DNA from 4 places in the Cedecea davisae genome. Region 1 is predicted to be linked to each of the others. Evidence: riboswitches for the same ligand, from Rfam matches in the RefSeq annotation. Region 1 holds a riboswitch; each other region holds the start of a gene.
The links. A riboswitch is a leader RNA that binds a small molecule or an ion and turns the genes downstream of it on or off. The one in region 1 is predicted to bind thiamine pyrophosphate.
Positions count from the first base shown of each region.

Region 2: another riboswitch for thiamine pyrophosphate. It lies ahead of thiE (thiamine phosphate synthase); the one in region 1 lies ahead of thiM (hydroxyethylthiazole kinase).
Region 3: another riboswitch for thiamine pyrophosphate. It lies ahead of thiB (thiamine ABC transporter substrate binding subunit); the one in region 1 lies ahead of thiM (hydroxyethylthiazole kinase).
Region 4: another riboswitch for thiamine pyrophosphate. It lies ahead of tenA (thiaminase II); the one in region 1 lies ahead of thiM (hydroxyethylthiazole kinase).

Region 1 covers NZ_CP172054.1:1,515,520-1,520,956, forward strand. Annotated here, with positions in the region: gene ACG1VR_RS07570 (LysR family transcriptional regulator) at 1-633, opposite strand, end outside; gene ACG1VR_RS07575 (FMN-dependent NADH-azoreductase) at 831-1,514, shown strand; gene ACG1VR_RS07580 (DoxX family protein) at 1,557-1,961, shown strand; gene lpxO (lipid A hydroxylase LpxO) at 2,005-2,907, opposite strand; TPP riboswitch at 3,135-3,231, shown strand; gene thiM (hydroxyethylthiazole kinase) at 3,270-4,058, shown strand; gene thiD (bifunctional hydroxymethylpyrimidine kinase/phosphomethylpyrimidine kinase) at 4,055-4,855, shown strand; gene fbaB (class I fructose-bisphosphate aldolase) at 5,024-5,437, shown strand, end outside.
Region 2 covers NZ_CP172054.1:4,545,725-4,551,161, reverse strand. Annotated here, with positions in the region: gene ACG1VR_RS21740 (HesA/MoeB/ThiF family protein) at 1-637, opposite strand, end outside; gene thiE (thiamine phosphate synthase) at 630-1,313, opposite strand; TPP riboswitch at 1,402-1,512, opposite strand; gene ACG1VR_RS21730 (Rsd/AlgQ family anti-sigma factor) at 1,564-2,067, opposite strand; gene nudC (NAD(+) diphosphatase) at 2,165-2,938, shown strand; gene hemE (uroporphyrinogen decarboxylase) at 2,975-4,042, shown strand; gene nfi (deoxyribonuclease V) at 4,057-4,728, shown strand; gene ACG1VR_RS21710 (YjaG family protein) at 4,772-5,362, shown strand.
Region 3 covers NZ_CP172054.1:4,059,144-4,064,580, reverse strand. Annotated here, with positions in the region: gene thiQ (thiamine ABC transporter ATP-binding protein ThiQ) at 1-406, opposite strand, end outside; gene thiP (thiamine/thiamine pyrophosphate ABC transporter permease ThiP) at 390-2,000, opposite strand; gene thiB (thiamine ABC transporter substrate binding subunit) at 1,976-2,959, opposite strand; TPP riboswitch at 2,992-3,093, opposite strand; gene sgrR (HTH-type transcriptional regulator SgrR) at 3,129-4,787, opposite strand; gene sgrT (glucose uptake inhibitor SgrT) at 4,875-5,054, shown strand; gene ACG1VR_RS19375 (sugar efflux transporter) at 5,167-5,437, shown strand, end outside.
Region 4 covers NZ_CP172054.1:1,673,614-1,679,050, reverse strand. Annotated here, with positions in the region: gene ACG1VR_RS08285 (gamma-glutamylcyclotransferase family protein) at 825-1,151, shown strand; gene ACG1VR_RS08280 (DUF1349 domain-containing protein) at 1,198-1,773, opposite strand; gene ACG1VR_RS08275 (LLM class flavin-dependent oxidoreductase) at 1,803-2,825, opposite strand; TPP riboswitch at 2,985-3,087, shown strand; gene tenA (thiaminase II) at 3,148-3,828, shown strand; gene ACG1VR_RS08265 (ABC transporter ATP-binding protein) at 3,825-4,565, shown strand; gene ACG1VR_RS08260 (ABC transporter permease) at 4,562-5,329, shown strand; gene ACG1VR_RS08255 (ABC transporter substrate-binding protein) at 5,355-5,437, shown strand, end outside.

The sequences.
Region 1 (5,437 bases):
CTCTTTTCCTTTGGAAAGTTCGGAGCGGTCTGTCAGCACCAGTTGAACGTGTTTACTCAGTTCTGCTTTTGGCACCATGCCTTTGATCTGCGCCAGCGGGTGCTCGGGCGCGGCAACCATCACCAGTGAAACGCCGGTCAGACGTTCGCCGGTTAATGAGTCGGGCATATCCGGCAGCGAGCCGAGAATACCAATGCCCGCGCTGCCGTTAAGTACCGGCTTATAGCCGCCGCCCAGGGCTTCGACAAGCAGTCGCAGCGGCGTGCCCGGAAACTGTTCCCTGAAGGCTTTTGCCGCCGAGGTGATAGCTTCCAGCGGGAAGAAAACATCCACGACTACCGAAAGCTCGGACTCCAGCCCGGAAGACATGCCGCGCGCCCGGGCTTTCATAAAATCAACGCGTGAGACAATGCCCCGGGCATCGGCCAGCAGCACGGTCCCTTCTGCGGTTAACTTCGGATAACGGCCCGAACGGTCGAACAACTGCACGCCAATTTGCGCCTCAAGTCCTCTAATCAGATCGCTTATAACCGACTGCGCCCGATACATTTTGCGGGCTGCGGCAGAAAAGCTGCCCTCATCTACGGCGGCAATGAAAGTTCTGAGTTGATCGAGCGAAATACCGTCCAGCATGGTTGCGCCTTGTTAGCTGTGGCAGGGGGAGAAGCGGAATATAGCCCTAACGCCTGACTTTGTCATCGCGGACATTGGTAAATTCATCCATCGGCTGAGGCGATGGATTGCATCGAAATATAACGGCTATTCGGGTGAAAAAGGCGGTGGCATAGTGGCAGCCATGTTCAGCGAATGCCAAAGAATTGAGCGCGCCTATGTTCACTGCCCTGAAAAAGCTCTTTACCCGTTCATCCACTACTCAGAGTTCCAGCCCGGAGGCTAAAACCATGTCGACCATTCTGCATATTGATACCAGTATCCTTGGCGGTTACTCCGTCAGCCGCCAGCTGTCGGCCGAGATTGTTGCTCGCCAGAAAACCTTGCATCCCAACGCGACAGTTATCTATCGTGACCTGGTCGAAGCGCCAGCGCTGCATCTTTCCGATAAACACATCGCCGCCTTCCAGGGCGCAGAAGTAACCGATGCCGCACTGGGTGCCGACCTGGCCGTTGGCGGCGCTTACATCGACGACTTGTTTGCCGCTGACGTTATTGTTCTCGGCGTGCCGATGTACAACTTCTCCATTCCTTCACAGCTGAAAGCGTGGATCGACCGCGTTTGTGTGGCGGGCCGCACCTTCCAGTACGGCGCTAACGGCCCGGAAGGTCTGCTGCCAAAAGGCAAGAAGGTATTTATCGCTTCCTCGCGAGGCGGCCAGTACACAGGCGACAGCCCGGCGGCATTCCTCGAACACCAGGAAACCTATCTTAAAGCGGTGCTTGGTTTTATTGGCCTGACCGATGTGACCGTGATCCGTGCCGAGGGCGTAAGCCGCGGTGATGAAGTTAAAAACGCGGCGCTTGCCGAGGCAAAAGAGCAGATTGCCGCGCTGTCCTGATAACTGACCTCGCGCCTTAAATCAATTTAACGAGAAACCCGAATGGACAGATACGCTACTAACTTCGCGACCGTGGGTCGTATTGTGATTGCCGCGATTTTTATCGTCAGCGGTCTTGGGAAGATTGCCGCGCCTGAGGCGACGCAGGGCTATATTGCCTCGGTAGGGCTGCCGTTCCCGTTGCTCGGGTACATTATCGCCCTGGCGGCTGAAGTGGGAGGCGGCGTGTTGCTGCTGGTGGGCTATCGCACTCGTTTGATTGCTGCGTTACTGGCAATCTTCACCGTGGCGACGGCGGTATTCTTCCACCACAACTTTGCCGACCAGAACACCGTGCTGCACTTCCTGAAGAACCTGATGATCGCGTCAGGGCTGCTGCAAATCTCCGCGCTGGGGGCAACTTCACTGAGCTTTGATACGCGCCGCCTGCGCCGTCAGCTGCGGTAATTCGCTTTATCAGAGGCCTCTTCAACAGAGGCCTCAATCCGTATTAAAACGCCCGCCAGATAAGTACCGCGATACCGCCAAACAAAATCCATTTGACGATGTAATAAACCGTCTTATTCCAGCTTTTCAGCTTCTTGCCAACGATGCGAATCTGGTAGATATAGCGGAAAGCCCGGTTAATTCCCCCGATCCGATCGTTTTCATCATTAGGCGCAGAGGCGGCGCTCATCAGATTACGCCCCAGCCAGTGGTTGACCCACTGCGCCCAGCGGTAGCGCATCGGTCTTTCGACATCGCAAAACAGGATCAGGCGGTTCTCGCCGCTGGTATTTTCCGCGTAGTGAATATAGGTTTCATCAAACAGCACGCCTTCGCCGTCCCGCCAGCTGTAGCGTTTGCCGTCCACTTCGATAAAGCAGCGGTCATCATTTGGCGTTGCCAGACCCAGATGAAAACGCAGAGATCCTGCGTAAGGATCGCGGTGGCGAGGCAGTCGGCTGCCGTCCGGGAGGGTGGCAAACATCGCCGCCTTGACCGAAGGAATGGCGCGCAGCAGCTCGGTTGTTTTCGGGCAAAGCTGGCTTGCGGATGGGTGGGCGTTTTCATACCACTTCAGATAGAAGCGCTTCCAGCCGGTTTTAAAAAATGAGTTAAACCCGGCATCGCTGAATTTCTCTGCGGCTTTAATTTGCTCCAGCCTTTGCAGGTTTATCCCTTCCTCGCGAATAACATCCCAATTCTGCTGCAAAATTGCCAGCTCGGGGAAAGTCTGCACGTTTAAATAAGGCGTATTGGGCACCCTGGAAAACAGATACATAAAGCCGTTGAGCGGGGCGGTAAAAGTTGAATGATCGGAGAGCTGCCGCCAGAAGCGGAAGCGAACCCGGCCGCGATAATGCACGTAGACCACTGAAATAACGAGAATAAGCAAAATGATATATTTCATATTCTATTATCTGACCGCTGTGTGTTTTTTATCGTTCCCAGCCGAACCTTTATAAAGGTTCAGAGTACCCTGAACACTAAATTCGCATCTGTTGCAGGAATACAGCTTAGCAGTGGTTTTAGCGAAGTAAATAATCGCCGGACAGGTTTGGCGCTTGTCTAAATGCTTGCCCGCTGGCATTATTCTGAACGCGATTAACACAATGTATTAATCACAACATTTTGATTTTAAATGACTCGGGGTGCCCTTCTTTGTGAAGGCTGAGAAATACCCGTACCACCTGATCTGGATAATGCCAGCGTAGGGAAGTCAGATGCCTGTCCGGCGTCCCTTCTTTCACGCCGGACAGGAGCCTTAACCTTATGCAACCTGACCTGCTACCCGGCGCCAGCGCCGCGTCCGTTTTACTTCATCTTCGCCATCATTCCCCGCTGGTTCACTGTATGACCAACGATGTTGTGCAAACTTTTACCGCCAATGTACTGCTGGCGTTGGGGGCCGCGCCTGCGATGGTCATTGAGGCCGAAGAGGCCGCTCAGTTCAGCCCGCTGGCAAGCGCATTACTGATTAACATCGGTACGCTGACCTCTGAGCGGCAGGGCGCGATGCTGGCGGCTATCCAGGCCGCGAACCAGGCGGGTACGCCCTGGGTGCTCGATCCCGTTGCGGTAGGCGGATTAGCATTCCGCACCCGTTTTGCCCATGAAGTTATCGCCCTGAAACCCGCAGCAATACGCGGTAATGCCTCTGAAATCCTCGCGCTGGCGGGTGAGCAGGCCGGCGGGCGCGGCGTGGATAGCACGGACGATGCCCTTTCCGCGCTGCCTGCGGCGCAGAAACTAGCGCGGCAAACCGGGGCGGTGGTCGCCGTAACCGGGGAGACAGACTACGTCACCGACGGCGAAAGGATTATTGCGGTGAGCGGTGGCGGGGAGCTGATGACGCGCGTGGTAGGCACCGGCTGTGCGCTGTCGGCGGTAGTGGCAGCCTGCTGCGCTTTGCCCGGCTCAATGCTTGAAAACGTTGCCAGCGCATGTCGGTTTATGTCACTGGCGGGGGAGCAGGCTATCGCCGTCAGCCGTGGCCCGGGTAGTTTTACGCCCGCGTTTCTCGATGCGCTCTACCAACTGAATGCGGAGGTGCTGGCATGAAACGAATCAACGCCTTAACCATCGCAGGCACCGACCCAAGCGGCGGGGCGGGTATTCAGGCCGACCTTAAAACCTTCTCGGCGCTCGGCGCCTATGGCACCAGCGTGATTACGGCACTGGTGGCACAAAACACTCGCGGCGTGCAGTCGGTCTACCGTATCGAGCCAGAATTTGTTGCCGCCCAGCTGGATTCGGTTTTAAGCGACGTGCGCATAGATACAACCAAGATAGGCATGCTTGCAGAGGCCGACATCGTTGAGGCGGTGGCGGAGCGGCTGGCATTTTATCAGGCGCAAAATGTGGTGCTGGATACGGTTATGCTGGCGAAAAGCGGAGACGCGCTGCTGGCGCCTTCGGCGGTGGAAAGCCTGCGCCGTAGGCTGCTGCCCCGCGTAGCTTTAATTACGCCAAATCTTCCTGAGGCTGCCGCGCTGCTTGACGCTCCCCACGCCCGAACTGAAAAAGAGATGCGTGAGCAGGGCGAAGCGCTGCTGGGTATGGGCTGCGAGGCGGTACTGATGAAAGGCGGCCACCTTGACGATGAGGAAAGCCCGGACTGGTTGTTTACCCGGGGCGACGCTCAGCGTTTTACCGCGCCACGCGTTCAGACCAAAAATACCCACGGCACCGGCTGCACTTTATCTGCCGCGTTAGCCGCGCTGCGTCCGCGCCATGATGATTGGGGGCAGACCGTGGCTGCGGCAAAAATATGGCTATCGAAAGCGTTGGCGCAGGCGGATTCGCTGGAAGTCGGGCACGGCATTGGGCCGGTGCATCACTTCCATGAGTGGTGGTAACCGGTGTCATGCTGGCTTTACTCCTGGAAAGGGTGCAAAAGTGCGCTTTAACTGGCGAATCTGCGCTGCGGGTACCAGGATTAGGGCTGCCCACATTTTTTGACTGCGTGGGCCGGGATTTTTCTTGCGCGGAGGGCAGGGTGCCCGCCGCCGTTACGGGAGCGTATTATGACTGATATTGCGCAGTTGCTTGGCAAAGACGCCGACGGCTTGTTACAGCATCGTTGTATGACTATTCCGGCAGATCAGCTTTACCTGCCCGGTGCGGACTACGTTGACAGAGTCATGGTCGACAATAATCGCCCGCCAGCGGTGCTGCGAAACATGCAGACGCTGTACAACACCGGGCGTCTTGCCGGAACGGGTTACCTTTCTATTCTTCCTGTCGATCAGGGTGTTGAGCACTCCGCCGGTGCTTCTTTCGCCGCGAACCCACTCTATTTTGATCCGAAAAACATTGTTGAGCTGGCCATTGAGGCCGGGTGTAACTGCGTGGCTTCAACTTATGGCGTGCTGGCCTCGGTTTCACGCCGCTACGCGCACCGCATCCCCTTCCTTGTGAAGCTTAATCACAACGAAACC
Region 2 (5,437 bases), 1.9 Mb from region 1:
CCATGCCGGTAAGTAATTTGATTGCTTCCAGCGCCTGGAGTGTTCCCATCACGCCAACGACCGGACCTATAATTCCGGCGTTACGGCAGTTGAGTTCCGGCTCGCTTTCATCCGGCCAGACGCAGCGGTAGCAGCCATGCTCCCAGGGCGGGGCGAGAACCATCATTTGGCCGCTAAAACCGACCGCGCTGGCGGTAACGAGCGGCGTACCGGTTGCCACGCAGGCTGCGTTCACCGCCTGGCGGGTGGGCATATTGTCGCTACAGTCCAGCACCACATCGGCTTCATTTACCGCGTTATGCAGCGTTTCGCCGGTTAATCTCTCCTGCAAGGGCACAACTGTTACGCCCGGGTTCAGGCGCTGCAAATGCTGGTGGGCTACGGCAGACTTTGGCTGATTGATATCTTCGGAAGTAAACAGGATCTGGCGTTGCAGGTTGCTGATATGCACTTTGTCATCGTCCGCCACGGTCAGCGTGCCAACGCCCGCAGCGGCCAGGTACAGCGCCGCCGGAGAGCCCAGACCACCAAGCCCGATAAGCAAAACCCGGCTGGCGAGCAGTTTTTCCTGCCCTTTGATAGCCACATCCTCCAGCAGAAGCTGACGGCCGTAGCGCATAAAGTCCGCGTCATTCATCGCCGGTTCCCACCAGTTCAAGCAGCGTGGCGGTGGCGGCACGCCAGTCTGCGGCCTGAGTGATCGCGCTGACCACGGCAACGCTGCCGACGCCGGTCGCCAGAACGGCGGGTACTCTGTCAATGCTGATGCCGCCGATGGCGACGGTGGAATACTCGCCGAGCGTTTGAATATGCTCTGCCAGCTTAGTCAGACCCTGCGGAGAGGATGGCATCTGTTTAGTTTGCGTCGGGAAAACGTGGCCGAGTGCGATGTAGGAAGGACTGGCGCTCAGAGCGCGATCCATTTCCATATTGTCGTGCGTGGAAAGACCAAGACGTAATCCGGCCTCGCTAATGGCGACGAGGTTGGCTACGTCCATATCTTCCTGGCCGAGATGGACACCGTAAGCGCCGTGTTTAATGGCAAGCTTCCAGTAGTCGTTAATAAATAAGCGAGCGTTATAGCGTTTGCCGAGGGCTATGGCCGCGGCAACATCCGCTTCAACCTCTTCATCTCGCTTGTCTTTTATTCGCAGCTGGAGGGTGCGTACACCGGCGTCTAACAGACGCTCAATCCACTCAACGCTATCAACAACCGGGTACAGGCCGAGCCTCTTTGAGGTGGCGGGATAGGGTTTTATCGTAGCAAGGGCGCGCGATTCGCGGCGACCAGAATTTTTCTCAGATGCAGACATAGCGCATTCCAGTATTTATCAGGAAGTGGCTTGCCGGGAGGACGGAGGGAGTACTGGATGTGGGCCGCCCGAACCGGGGGTACCCAAAATCAGAATTACTCTTGTTCCCTTCGCAGGTTTTAACCTGATCAGGTTCCGCGGATCCCGAATTAACGGTCTCAGCCGGTGCATAACACACTCGGCACTCCGACAAGAATGCTTCCCGCCTTGCGGCGGGGAAGTTGTAAATTACTCGTTAATAGCTAACAACTCAAGCGGGACTTGCCACCCCGGCAGGATCGCTGGCGCTGCTATCCAGATTGTTATCGATAGCCAGTAAAACCAGCCTGTCTTCCAGCGAGAAGCGAGATTCCAGGCATTCGCCTATCTCGGAAAGCGCCTGCTGAAACTCGACCCAGCTGTCGCGGTCGATGGCGTTTTCGAGGTGCGAATCATAAAGATCCATGATCTGCTGGGTATTGGCTTCCAGCTGGGGGTAAAGTTGGGCGGCGCTCAGCAGCGGGCTGCTCCCTTCCAGGTTGCTGATAATTCGCTCGTAAATACTAAAATGACCGGAAGAGAGGTAATCCACCAGGCCATGGCAGAAATTATCTAACGCTTTTTCGTCGAGCGCGGTGTGCGATTCCTTGTTAGGCTTGATCCCGACCATGTTGTAATAGGCAACCAACAGGTGTTTACGGGCCTGGAGCCAATGGTCAACTAACTCATTACTACCACCAACGCGCTCAGTCAGATTGGCTAACTGGTTAAGCATGATCGAGACTCCGTGAGTTAAAAGATTGAACGCAAACTAACCCAAAATGTATTAACTAATTGTTTATATCAGTGAACTCGGGGATGTGCACCAGGTTATGGAACGTGTTATTCAAAACTTAGATCATGGTTGGTGGATAGTCAGCCATGAGCAAAAAATATGGCTGCCACAAGGTGATTTACCTCACGGTAACGCCGCCGAGTTCCAGCTTATTGGCGCCAGCGGCAGGTTGATTGGCGAATGGGAAGGCGAGCCGGTCTGGCTGGTGCGTGAAAATCGCCGGGCAGATATGGGTTCTTTACGGCAATTACTGGACCAGGATGTCGGTCTTTTCCAGCTTGCCGGGCGCGGCGTTCAGCTAACGGAATTCTTCCGTTCGCACAAGTTTTGCGGCTACTGTGGCCATGAAATGCACCCCAGCAAAAGCGAATGGGCCATGCTTTGCGGCCACTGCCGCGAGCGTTATTACCCGCAAATTGCGCCATGCATCATCGTGGCCATCCGCCGAGATGATCATATCTTGCTGGCGCAACACACCCGGCATAGAGGCGGCGTGTATACCGTTCTGGCCGGGTTTGTCGAGGTAGGAGAAACGCTGGAGCAGGCCGTCGCCCGGGAAGTGATGGAAGAGAGCAGTATCCAGGTGAAAAACCTGAAGTATGTCACTTCTCAGCCCTGGCCTTTCCCGCAGTCGCTGATGACCGCTTTTACGGCGGACTACCACAGCGGTGAGATAAAAATCGATCCGAAGGAGCTGCTGGATGCGGGCTGGTATCGCTACGACCAGCTGCCTTTGCTTCCGCCGCCGGGAACCGTTGCGCGCCGATTGATTGAAGATACCGTCGCCCTGTGTCGGGCAGAGTATGAGTGATAAACTGCCCGCATACAGCCAAAGGAAATTCTAAAAATGACTGAACTGAAGAACGATCGTTACCTGCGCGCCCTGCAGCGCCTGCCCGTTGATATTACCCCGGTGTGGATGATGCGCCAGGCGGGCCGCTATTTGCCGGAATATAAGGCAACCCGCGCCCAGGCCGGCGATTTTATGTCGCTGTGCAAAAATGCGGAACTGGCCTGCGAAGTCACATTGCAACCTCTGCGCCGCTATGCGCTGGACGCCGCGATCCTCTTCTCCGATATCCTGACTATTCCTGACGCGATGGGGCTTGGGCTCTACTTTGAAGCCGGTGAAGGCCCGCGCTTCAGTTCGCCGATTAAGAACATGGCCGACATTCAAAAGTTGCCGATCCCCGATCCGGAAGGCGAACTGGGCTACGTGATGAACGCGGTGCGGACTATCCGCCGCGAGCTGAAGGGCGAAGTCCCGCTGATTGGCTTCTCCGGCAGCCCGTGGACGCTGGCGACCTATATGGTTGAAGGTGGCAGCAGCAAAGCCTTTACCGTGATTAAAAAGATGATGTTTGCGGATCCGAAAGCGCTGCATCTGCTGCTGGACAAGCTGGCTCAGAGCGTGACGCTCTACCTGAATGCGCAAATCCGTGCGGGTGCGCAGTCGGTGATGATTTTCGATACATGGGGCGGGGCGCTCAGCGGGCGTGACTATAAAGAGTTCTCGCTTTACTACATGCATAAAATTGTCGACGGCCTGCTGCGTGAAAACGAAGGCCGCCGCGTGCCGGTGACTTTGTTCACCAAAGGCGGCGGGCAGTGGCTGGAGGCGATGGCGGAAACCGGCTGTGATGCCCTGGGCCTGGACTGGACCACGGACATCGCCGACGCTCGCCGTCGCGTAGGCCACAAAGTGGCTCTGCAGGGTAATATGGACCCGTCGATGCTTTACGCTCAGCCGGCGCGTATCGAAGAAGAAGTTGCTACCATTCTGGCCGGTTTCGGGCAGGGAGAAGGCCACGTCTTCAACCTTGGGCACGGCATTCATCAGGATGTGCCGCCTGAACATGCTGGCGTCTTCGTTGAAGCCGTACACCGCCTATCAGCGCAATATCACCGTTCCTGACGGGGAGGGAAGAGATGGATCTCGCCGCATTACGAGAGCAGCAGCTTGAACTGGCCTCAAAGGTCATCCGCGAGGACGAGCTTGAACAGTCTCCTCCGGGGCTGATAGCCGGGGCCGATGTTGGCTTTGAGCAGGGCGGGGAAGTGACCCGGGCCGCTATTGTTTTGCTGAAATATCCCTCCCTCGAGCTGGTTGAGCACCGGGTGGCCCGCATTGCCACCACCATGCCCTATATTCCCGGCTTTTTGTCTTTCCGCGAATATCCGGCGCTGCTGGAGGCGTGGGGAATGCTGTCTCAGAAACCGGATCTGGTATTCGTCGATGGCCACGGCATTTCTCATCCTCGCCGCCTTGGCGTCGCCAGTCATTTTGGCCTGCTGGTGGATGTTCCTACTATCGGCGTGGCCAAAAAGCGGCTGTGCGGCAAGTTTGAGCCGCTCAGCGACGAGCCGGGTGCCTGCGCGCCGCTGATGGATAAAGGCGAGCAGCTGGCGTGGGTCTGGCGCAGCAAAAAACGCTGTAATCCGTTATTTATCTCTACCGGGCATCGCGTTAGCCTGGATAGCGCTCTGTTTTGGGTACAGCGCTGTATGGCGGGTTATCGCCTGCCGGAGCCTACCCGCTGGGCCGATGCCGTTGCCTCCGGACGCCCGGCCTTTAAGCGCCTGCAAGCAATTGGCAGGTGATTCAGGTAAACTGCCGCTAATTTTCCGTCTTTGAGACATCGTCATGTTACAGAACCCAATTCATTTACGCCTGGAGAAGCTGGAAAGCTGGCAGCACGTCACTTTTATGGCTTCTTTGTGCGAGCGTATGTATCCGAACTACGCCATGTTTTGCCAGCAAACTGGCTTTGGCGATGCCCAGCTGTATCGCAAAATTCTTGACCTGATTTGGGAAACCCAAACGGTAAAAGATGCCAAAGTAAACTTTGATAGCCAGCTTGAGAAACTTGAAGAGGCAATTCCCGCCGCTGACGACTATGATATTTACGGTGTCTATCCGGCGATTGACGCCTGCGTGGCGCTGAGTGAACTGATTCACTCTCGTCTCTCAGGCGAAACGCTGGAGCATGCGATCGAAGTCAGTAAATGTTCAATCACTTCGGTGGCGATGCTGGAAATGACTCAGGCTGGTCGTGAAATGACCGATGAGGAGTTGAGAGCAAACCCGGCGGTAGAAGAAGAATGGGACATTCAGTGGGAGATTTTCCGGCTGCTGGCGGACTGCGAAGAACGCGATATTGAGCTCATCAAAGGGCTACGTGCCGACCTCCGTGAGGCGGGTATCAGCAATATCGGTATAAATTTGCAGCAATAAGACAGTAAAACGTGACATACAGTCTGATTTGTCCTCCCTGGAGGCTTCCAATTAACCCCCCGTCTGGTCTACATT
Region 3 (5,437 bases), 2.4 Mb from region 1:
GGCGCTGGCCGCCGGAAAGCTGGGACGGCAGACGATCGAGCATCTTCTGCAACCCCATGCGCTCTGCCATTGCCACCAGCCTGCTCTGCTGCTGCGCATTTAGCTTCATACCGGGGTGCATACCGAGGGCGATGTTCTGCCGGACGTTAAGGTGGCTGAACAGGTTGTTTTCCTGAAATAGCATGGACACAGGGCGAGCCGAAGGCGGCGTTCGGGTATGTTCTTTTCCGTCCAGCTTGATGCTGCCGCTGGCCGGTTCAAGGAAACCGGCAACCAGGCTCAGCAGCGTGCTTTTCCCCGCGCCGCTTGGCCCAAGGATTGCCACGCGTTCACCGGCGGTAACGCGGAGAGAAAAGCGCATGGGTAAATGCTGATACAGCCAGGTTACATCAGTCAGAGTTAGCATCGCGCCCCGGTAATTTTTCAATCAAAGTGAACAGCATAAAGCACAGAAGTAATAGCAACAGCGCCGTCACCGCGCCATCCTGGCTGCGGTAAGAGCCGATTTGCTGGTACAGCCAAAACGGCAGCGTGCGGAAATCTTCATTGCCAAACAACGCAACCACGCCAAAATCGCCGATAGAGAGCACGCAGGCAAACGCCAGCGCCTGAGAAATTGGGATTTTGAGCGCCCTGAGTTCAATAAACCGCAGGCGATTAAAACCGCTAATATTCAGTGACTGGCAGAGCTGCGTATAGCGTTCCGCTACGTCACGCATGGGATTTTCCAGCACTTTCAGCGCATAGGGAATGGCCATCAGCGCATTGGTAAAAATGACAATTGCATCGGCAGACTGGGGCAGGCCGACGGTATTATTGAGCAGCAGGAAGAAGCCGGTAGCCAGTACGATGCCCGGCATTGCCAGAATTAACATGCCGCTTAGTTCTATAGCCTGCCCGGCAAACACTCGCTTGCGCAGCCGCAGTTCACGCGAGCTCCACAGCAGCATCATGGTTAACACAACGCAGATAACTCCGGCGGCAACCGCAATGCGCAGCGAAGTCCAGAGCGCCTGCCAGAGCGCGGCCTGCCGGAGCACGCTGCTCATGCTGCTATTGACTCCGTCGAACATCACCGCCAGCAAAGGCGGGAGCAATAGCAGCAATGCCAGCCCGATGAGCAGGCCATCGCACAGTTTACGGCGCAGAGAATCCTGCGGATCTCGCCAGCCTTGTAGCTGGCTTGAACCCACGGGGATAGCCTTGCTTAGTCTTTGGCTGAACAGCACCAGCCCAAGGCAGCAAGCCATTTGCAGCAGCGCAAGCAGCGCGGCTCTGGCAGGATCGTAGTCGTAGCTCAGGGCCTGGAAGATAGCCAGTTCGATGGTTGTTGCCTGAGGTCCTCCGCCCAGCGAGAGCACGGTCGCGAAACTGGCAAAGCAGAGCATAAAGATAAGCGCTCCGGCCGGCAGAATTTGCCGCCGCAGCCACGGCCATTCGACGAAGTGAAAGAAATTCCAGCCCTGCATACCCAGCTGCGCGGCCAGCTGGCGCTGCTCTGATGGAATATTATTCAGCGCCTGGAGCAGCAGGCGGGTGGCCATCGGCATGTTGAAAAAAACATGCGCCAGAAGGATGCCCTGTAAGCCGTAAGGCGAGAAATTCCACTCGAGGCCAAGCCAGCCGCAAAGCGTTGCCAGCCAGCCTTCGCGCCCGTAAACCGAGAGAATGCCAAATACCGCGACAAGCACCGGCAGCACCAGCGTCATGGCGCACAGCCGCAGCAGCGCCATACGGCCTGGAAAACGCCGTCGATAAAGCGCCCGAGCTAAAAAGATAGCCGGGAAAACGGAGAGTGCGGCGGAAAGAAAGGCCTGCCAGAAAGAGAAGCGCAGAACATGCCAGATATAGCTGTCCTGCAGCAGCGCGGAGACGTCCGTTTGCGGAGCGTTAAACCACAGCGCAAGGAAAGCCGCCAGGGCTACCGCCACCACCAGCGTGGCGGCAAATAGCCCTGGATAGAGCCAGCCGGGGATCAGCGGCTGACGGCGCGTTGCCATTCACTAATCCAGGTTGCTCGTTGGGCCGCGACCTGCTGAGGCGTAAACTCCAGCGTGGTTTGCGGTTTCACCAGCCCGTCAAAACCAGCGGGTAATTTCACGTCGGTTACCGGGTACATCCAGTTGCCGGTAGCGATAGTGTTCTGGAACCCAGGGGTGGTAATGAATTTGATAAATTTCTCCGCCAGCTCGGGCTGTTTGCTGCTGGCAAGACGCCCGGCAACTTCAACCTGCAGGTAGTGGCCTTCACTGAAGTCCGCGGCTGCGTAGTTGTCTTTCTTCTCTTCAATGATGTGGTAAGCCGGGGAGGTGGTGTAGCTCATGACCAGGTCGGCTTCACCTTTGAGGAACAGGCCATAAGCTTCGCTCCAGCCTTTGGTGACGGTGACGGTTTTTTTCGCCAGCTTCTGCCAGGCTTCTGGCGCTTTGTCGCCATACACTTTCTGCATCCAGAGCAGCAAACCCAGCCCCGGCGTGCTGGTACGCGGGTCCTGATAAATCACTTTCCATTTCTGCTCGCTTTCGACCAGCTCTTTCAGGCTTTTCGGCGGGTTTTTCAGCTTGTTTTTGTCATAAACAAAAGCGAAGTAGCCGTAATCATAAGGAACAAACGTGCTGTTTTTCCAGCCGCCGGGCACTTTCAGGCTGGCGGTGTCGATATTGGATGGCGCAAACAGTTTAGTTTGTGAAGCCGCGTCCAGCAGGTTGTTGTCCAGCCCCAGCACCACGTCAGCCTTGCTGTTTTTACCTTCCATGCGCACGCGGTTGAGCAGCGACACGCCGTCTTCCAGCGCGACAAATTTCAGTTCGCAGTTACAGTCGGCCTCAAACGCTTTTTTAACCGCCGGGCCAGGGCCCCAGTCGGCGGAAAATGAGTCGTAGGTGTAAACGGTTAATACGGGCTTAGCAAAAACGGGAGCGGCGACCAGCGCCAGCAGCGGCAGTAATTTTTTGAACACTTCGCACCTCTTATAAAAGGGGGCAAAGGAATTGAGCGGACTGTCTCAAATCCCTTCGCCGGCGTTATCCGGATCAGGTTCGACGGGTATTATCTCAGCGCGGACAATTTGTCCTGGCACCCCGTTGAGCAGGGAGGATTCTACTGATTTCCTCTGTGTTACGAAAGCGTTATGGGCCGGGTGGCGCAAACCAGGCGGATTTAAAATCAAACCAGCCGAGGGTGTTCATTCTTACCCCGCGCATACTGCGCTGACCTTCGATGCGCAACCAGTGGTGAATCAAGGGCATAACGTCGTTTCGCTCCAGCATTTGCTTGCACCATTCCGGCAGAGGAAGGGTTTTTCCGTGCCAGCGGCGGGCGTCGCCCTGCCAGTCCAGCGGCATGCATTTTTGGATAAGCGGCACTTCATACAGCTGGGCGAACAGGGAATATTCCAGCGGCATCGTAAAGTTAACGCTGTTCAGCCAGATATCGCTTTGCGCATCGCCCTGGTGCCACTCGGCGTAATCGACTTCCTGGATAATCAGCTTCACGCCCTGCTCGGCCAGCAGTTCGGTCATGATATTGCTGATAACGCGGTGTTCTACATGGTCGCGGTAGTAGGTGAGGGTAATGCTTTCGAGGCCAGCAGGCCTGGCGGGCAGCGGGCCGGGGCGCGAATGATGCCAGCGCGGCAGCAGGCCGTAGGCAGGGAACCAGTATTGCTGATACTGCTCGGCCGCACGGTAAATGAGATTGACCGGCGAAAGGATGTGGCCAATCCACTGGCGTACGCCTTCGTGAACGCCGAGCGTGGAGCGGCTGTCGAACAGCAGGTAGTAGCAGCCTTCTTCGGGGCGGCTTTCAACGGCTTTTTCGCTGTCCGGCATGCCCTGGAGCTGCACGCCGCAGCTCGACTCTTCCCCCACTTCCGGCAGTACCCAGAAGTTAACTTCATCAATCAGCGCCCGGAAGCCGAAGTAATCATCAAATGCGTGGATCTTCAGCTGGTTGCGATTATTACGGGCGACGGAATAAGGCCCTGTGCCAACGGGTTGGCTGGCAAAATCCGGCATCGTCGTCCATTCGCGCGGCAGGATCATGGCGTTAACGCTGCCCAGCAGCCACGGCAGCCAGTCATCCGGCTGGCTGAGATGAATATCCAGCGTCCAGGTGGTCGGGGAGGTTATCTGCGTGATGTGGGCAAACAGCGGCAGGGTATTGATGCGCTGTAGCGAGGTAATGATATCCAGCATGTCCAGCTCCCGGCCATGATGGAAATGAATGCCGGGGCGGAGAAAGAAGCGCCAGCGTAAAGGGGATATTTGCTGCCAGTGATGGGCAATATCCGCTTCCAGTTCCCCATTTTCCTCATTTATACGCGTCAGGCCGCTAAAAATTTGCCTTGCGATATGGGTTTCGGAGCGCCGCAGCGCCGAGCCGGGCAGCAGGTTAAGCAGAGGGCGGTAGTAAAGCACACGCAAAATATGGCGCCCCTGGCGGAAGCTGCGTCCCAAATGGGAGATAAGCATCTGGCGCACAGCCGCCTTATCGCCAACGATTTGCACCAGCTGATCGATGCGATCCTGCTCGAGCAAATCTTCGGCTCGCTGTTGCTGAAGCGCCAGCCCGGTGTAGAGGAAGGTGAGCTGCGAGCGTTTGCCGCGGCCCGCTTCGGCCTGCCAGCTTAGCCAGCCTTTTTCCTGCATGGCGTTCAGCAATGTGCGCATATGGCGACGTGAACAGCTCAGCAGCTCGGCCAGATCATTAAGCGTAGTTTCCTGTGGTTTGCCCTCGCAGCACTGCCACAGGCGGATGAATTGTTGTTGCAGACGTGACGAAGACATAAAAGAGGAACTCCCGCTGGAAACTCATCAATTTAACTATCCCTATATTACGTCAATAATCATCGGCGATGAAGCGAGGAGGTGTTTATGATGCGGTCATCACCTGTTAAGTTTTTCCAACAGTACTTTGCTGCGACACAATCTGTTCGTTCTGGATGGCTGGCTCGCCTGACGGTAGAGCAAAGACTAAGGATGCTCGAAGACTTGATGCAGTGGGAGGTTACAACCCCGATGCCCGAAAATACCCCCGCGCCGACTCATGTGTGACTGAGTATTGGTGCTTTTCACCGGCCAGCAGCTGTTTACTGCTGGCTTTTTTCGTTTAAAATTTACGCGCTTAGCCTCTGCCTTCGACTCCCTGGCCTTTTAAGGACATTCCATGCTCTGGTTTTTGACCCGCGCACGTCGTTTTAACCCGGTATATGCCGCTTTTATGGCTGTCGCTTTTATGATGGGGATAGCGGGTGCGCTACAGGCCCCAACGCTTAGCCTCTTTTTAACACGAGAAGTTGAGGTGCGCCCGTTCTGGGTCGGGCTGTTCTACACCGTTAACGCCATCGCCGGGATAGCCGTCAGCCTGCTGCTGGCAAAGAGATCGGACAGCCAGGGCGACAGGCGCAAGCTGATTATGGTGTGCTGTATGATGGCGG
Region 4 (5,437 bases), 160 kb from region 1:
GTAAAAGGAGAGACGCATGCTGCAACTTTACTTCTAGAAACAAAATATCATACTAATGATATAACAACCTTAATTGACTACATTCTTTTAGAAAATCTAACACAACCGTCAGAAGCCAGAAAAAAGAAATTCATGAAGCAAATATATGTTGCACTCACAAGACCTAAATATTTATTGTGTATTGCAATGAATAAATCAGGGTTTCCGGTCGAGCATATTTCAAAACATGAACTTGCAGGTTGGAATATTCGTGATTTAACTCAATAGTGATATTACTATTTCGTATAACGACGCTGTTGCTATAAATACCCCATAGCAACAGTAATATTCATAAGGAACTATTATTTTTTTTAATCGTATGTTTTTAAAAAAATCAGTTTATTCTTCAGAGAGTGTTTTATCATATTAAAAATGTGTTCTTTATGTATCGTACATCATTCTGACAAAACAGAAAAAGCTCAAATGTAGTTTCTTATACAGTCATTACGATGAGTATCAGTCTGGATACCAGAACAAGTCTCGTCATGCTAAGAATACATAGAAACTTTGAAACTATTAAGCTAACTCATTGAATGCTCTCATGAACCAAATTAGTGGTCATTTTTGTGGTCTTGACAACCCCAATTTTTAGGTTTAGCTTGTCAATCAGCCATTTAATGGCAAAGGCGATCCCAGTCAGAGGAGCCATATTTGAGAAGCCCGCTTAAGGAAACTTAAGCGGGCTTTTTGCTGTTTTGCATTTCAGTTGCGGGCCAAATCATTAAACCGTATTTTGAGAGCGATGCTCCCTGCTGGCTTCTTATTGCTTTAAATGATGAGGAAATATGGATTCGTTATTTGTCTACGGTACGCTGCGCCCCGGTCATTCCAATGCTCATATTATGGAAAACATCGGCGGTGAGTGGCTGCCGGGCTATGTGACCGGTACCTTTTATGAGAGAGGCTGGGGAGCTGCCGCTGACTTCCCCGGCATTGTGCTGGATAAAGATGGCCCTCAGGTTCAGGGCTACCTGTTCTTATCCAGCAATCTCCATGCGCACTGGCTGATGCTGGACGAATTTGAAGATGGCTACGACCGCGTTAAGGTCGAGGTCACAACCCTTGAGGGCCAGAAGGTTACCGCCTGGATTTACCAGCTAAAGCCGCGCTAAAACAGCCCGCCATGTCTCCCAGGGCAGGCTTTAGAATGTCCAGACATTAGCTTAAATCGTGCAGGTCTTTATCCAGCGCATCACTTAGCACAATATCTTCGAACGTTACCGCCAGCCCTCCCCGCTCCGGGGTACAGCACATAACTCCTACGCTGCATTTCTCCGTCACCGGGAAATGCGCCAGCCGCAACAAAGGCCAGGTTTTACCGTCTACCGAATATTGCAGGCGAAGGCTGTCACCTTTACGGGTCAGGCGCATCCAGAACTGACGGGCATCACCGGGGAAAAGCCCGGTTGCCCAGTCAGACTGGTCAAGCGTTAACACGCTGCCGATAGCCGGTGCGCCATCATTAAACTCAATCCCGGCCTTTAGCCAACGCTCTTTATTCGCCACAAACATGATGCCAGCCTGGTCATAGAGCGCGCTGAAATCTGCTTTTGCTTTCACCTGGAAAGTAAAATCACCGGCGACTTCGCGTCCATAAAAATGGCCGGAGAATCTTTCAAAATCGTACCAGGTTTTTCGCCAAAAATCGGTCTTTTCATCGGTTATCACCGCAAGAGAGCCGTTTTCCTGTTTCCACACCTGAGGTTCATTAATCCAGTAAAAATCCGTATGCATCACGACGCCCTTCTGGTTCCTGCCTTCGCTTAACGCCAGCCCAATTCAGGCGCGACGTATTTGAGAATAGATTCAATAACGTGCGCGTTATAATCCACGCCCAGCTGGTTCGGGACGGTTAACAGCAGCGTATCGGCTTCGGCGATGGCTTCGTCCTGCGCCAGCTGTTTGATCAGCAGCTCCGGCTCGGCGGCGTAGCTGCGCCCGAAGATAGCTCTGGTTTGCTGGTCGATATAGCCGACCTGGTCACCCTCTTTGCCGCTGCCGCCAAAGTAACTGCGGTCCCGCTGGTCCATCAGGGCGAAGATGCTGCGACTGACGGAAACTCTCGGCTCGCGGGTATGCCCCGCCGCTTTCCATGCTTCGCGGTAGGCGCGGATCTGCTTAGCCTGCTGGATGTGGAACGGCTCGCCGGTTTCATCGTTTTTCAGCGTCGAACTTTGCAGATGCATGCCCAGCTGCGCGGCCCACACGGCGGTGGCGTTAGAGCTTGCGCCCCACCAGATACGCTCCCGCAATCCCGCGGAATAGGGTTCCGGGCGCAGCAGGCCCGGCGGGTTTGGGAACATCGGCTGAGGGTTAGGCTCCGCGAAGCCTTCCCCCTTCAGCGCTTCAAGAAAGACTTCGGTATGGCGGCGAGCCATATCGGCTTCGGTTTCGCCTTCGACAGGAACATAGCCGAAGTAGCGCCAGCCGTCGATCACCTGCTCGGGCGAGCCGCGGCTGATGCCGAGCTGTAAACGGCTGCCGGAAATCAAGTCTGCCGCTCCGGCATCTTCAGCCATATAGAGCGGGTTTTCGTAGCGCATGTCGATAACGCCGGTGCCAATCTCTATACGTTTAGTTTTTGCACCAATGGCCGCCAGCAGGGGAAACGGGGAGCTAAGCTGCCGGGCGAAGTGGTGAACGCGGAAATAAGCGCCGTCCGCGCCCAGCTCTTCGGCGGCAACGGCAAGATCGATGGACTGCAACAGCGCGTCGGCCGCTGAACGGGTGCCGGACTGGGGAGAAGGCGACCAGTGGCCGAACGACAGAAAACCAATTTTTTTCATCGGGGACTATCCTCAGACTCGAAATCACAGGCTTACAGTGACAAAAATTGCGCCTCCTGCGCCAGCGAAATCTCCGTAAACCGCACTAAACGAAACAGTTACGCCAGCCGCCAGGCTCCCCGACGGCGATTGTAATCAAAAAGTAAATATCGTATAACAGGCACCTCCGAGGGGTGTCCTGTTATGGGCTGAGATGGCGTAAGCCGAACCCTTTGAACCTGATCTGGGTCATGCCAGCGAAGGGACGGTCGGCCATAGCGCTTAGCCTATGGCCTGTTCTCACCCCCAGCGTGCCCGGATCTCCACTTATTCAGGAGGTCCAATGTTCACCCCACTTTTCGAAAAGGGTCTTTACGGACGGTTACGCCAGCAGGCTGGTAGCCACTGGCAGGACTACGTTGCTCACCCGTTTATCCAGCAATTAGCCGTCGGCACCCTGCCCGAAGCCGCGTTTCGCCGTTATTTGACCCAGGATTATCTATTCCTGATCCACTTTGCCCGAGCCTATGCCCTGCTGGTCAGCAAACTCCGCACCCTGCCGGAAATGCGCACCGCCACCGCGTCGCTCAATGCCATCGTTGCCGAACTACCGCTGCACGTCGCCTATTGCACCCGCTGGGGCTTAAGCGAAGAGCAAATTGTGGCCCAGCAGGAAGCGCCGGAAACCATAAACTACACCCGCTACGTACTGGACATCGGCCACTCCGGCGACGCGCTCGATCTGCTGGCAGCCCTGATGCCCTGCGTGGCAGGTTACGCTGAAATTGGCCTGAACCTGCTGCACAGCCCTGCCACGGTGATGGAAGGCAATCCTTATGCTTCGTGGATACGCAATTACGGTGATGAGGGTTATCTGGCCGGAGTGCAGGCCTCTATCAACCTGCTTGAAACCGTCGGCCACCAGCGCGGTGCCGAAAGCCGCTTACCTGAACTGGCGGAGATTTTCACCACCGCCACCCGGCTGGAGTCGGCCTTTTGGCAGATGGGGCTAAACGCCTCATGACCGGCAAGCTAACCCCACCCGGCATTCAGGTACGGGATCTCAGCCTGCACTTTGGTAAGCAGGTCATTTTCGAGAAGCTGAACTTCGATATTGCAGGCGGCAGTTTTGTTGCCCTGCTCGGGGCCAGCGGCGCGGGAAAAACCAGCCTGCTGAAGATAATCGCCGGGCTTGCGCAGGCTGACGCCGGGAGCGTTACCGGCAGCGATGGGCAGCCCATTGCCGGGCGAATGGCCTGGATGGGGCAAAAAGACCTGCTTTATCCGTGGCTGACTATCGAAGAAAACGTGGCGCTTGGCTCACGCCTGCGGGGTGAAACGGTTGACCAGCAATGGGCGGCTCATCTGCTTGAGCGGGTAGGTTTGAGCGGTCACGCTCGCGCCTTACCGGCAGAGCTTTCTGGCGGTATGCGCCAGCGCGCCGCCATCGCACGGACGCTATATGAACGTAGGCCCATCGTGCTGATGGACGAGCCGTTTTCTGCACTGGACGCCATCACCCGCACCGCAATTCAGGATCTGGCCGCCGAGCTGCTGGCGGAGAATACCGTGCTGTTGATAACCCACGACCCGATGGAAGCCTGCCGCCTCAGCCACCGTATCCTGGTGCTGTCGCGCTGGCCTGCGGGTATCGACGATACGCACGTTGTTGCCGGGCAGCCTCCGCGTGCGCCGGACGATCCCGATCTGCTGAAAAGCCAGGCCGGGTTGCTGCAACAGCTGATGAGGGCCGCGCAATGACCGGGGAGAAAGAACACGTCCTGGTTCGCCTGCGCCGCGGCCTGGCGGTATTTGTCGGCCTGGTGGTGCTTTGGTGGCTGGCCACTCTGGGCGATATTCCTGCTTTTCTGCTGCCCTCTCCCACTGCCGTAGCGCAGGCGTTGTGGAATGGCCGGGATTATCTTGCCTGGCACACGCTGGTTACCGCATCTGAAATTATCAGCGGCCTGCTGCTCGGCATACTGCTGGGGGCGTTGCTGGCGCTGGGGATGATTTTCTCGCCCCGCCTGCAACGCTGGCTGATGCCGCTGGTGCTCACCAGCCAGGCGATCCCGGTGTTTGCCCTCGCGCCGCTCCTGGTGCTGTGGTTTGGGTTCGGGATGAGCGCCAAGGTGGCGATGGCGGTGTTGGTTATCTTTTTCCCGGTGGTTTCGGCCTTTTTTGACGGAATGCGCCGGGTCAACGGCGACTATCTCGATCTCGCCCAAACCATGGGCGCTTCACGCCGGGCGCAGTTAAGGCATGTCCGGCTGATGGCGGCGCTGCCCGCATTCGGTTCCGGCCTGCGCATGGCAGCCGCCGTTGCGCCAATCGGCGCGATTATCGGGGAATGGGTCGGCTCGGCCGAGGGGCTGGGTTACGTGATGCTGAACGCCAACGCGCGCATGCAGGCCGACGTTTGCTTTGCCGCGCTGTTTATTCTGGTGCTGATGACCGTCCTGCTTTGGCTGGCGGTGGATGCGCTGCTGAGGCACCTGATTACCTGGGTGCCGGAAAACGAATGATGTCTCTATTTATTAAGGGAACAAAATGCTGAAGAAAACCGCCTTCGGGCTGCTGCTCGGCGCGACGATGGCCGCTCAGGCTGGCGCTACTGAAAAACTGACTCTGGT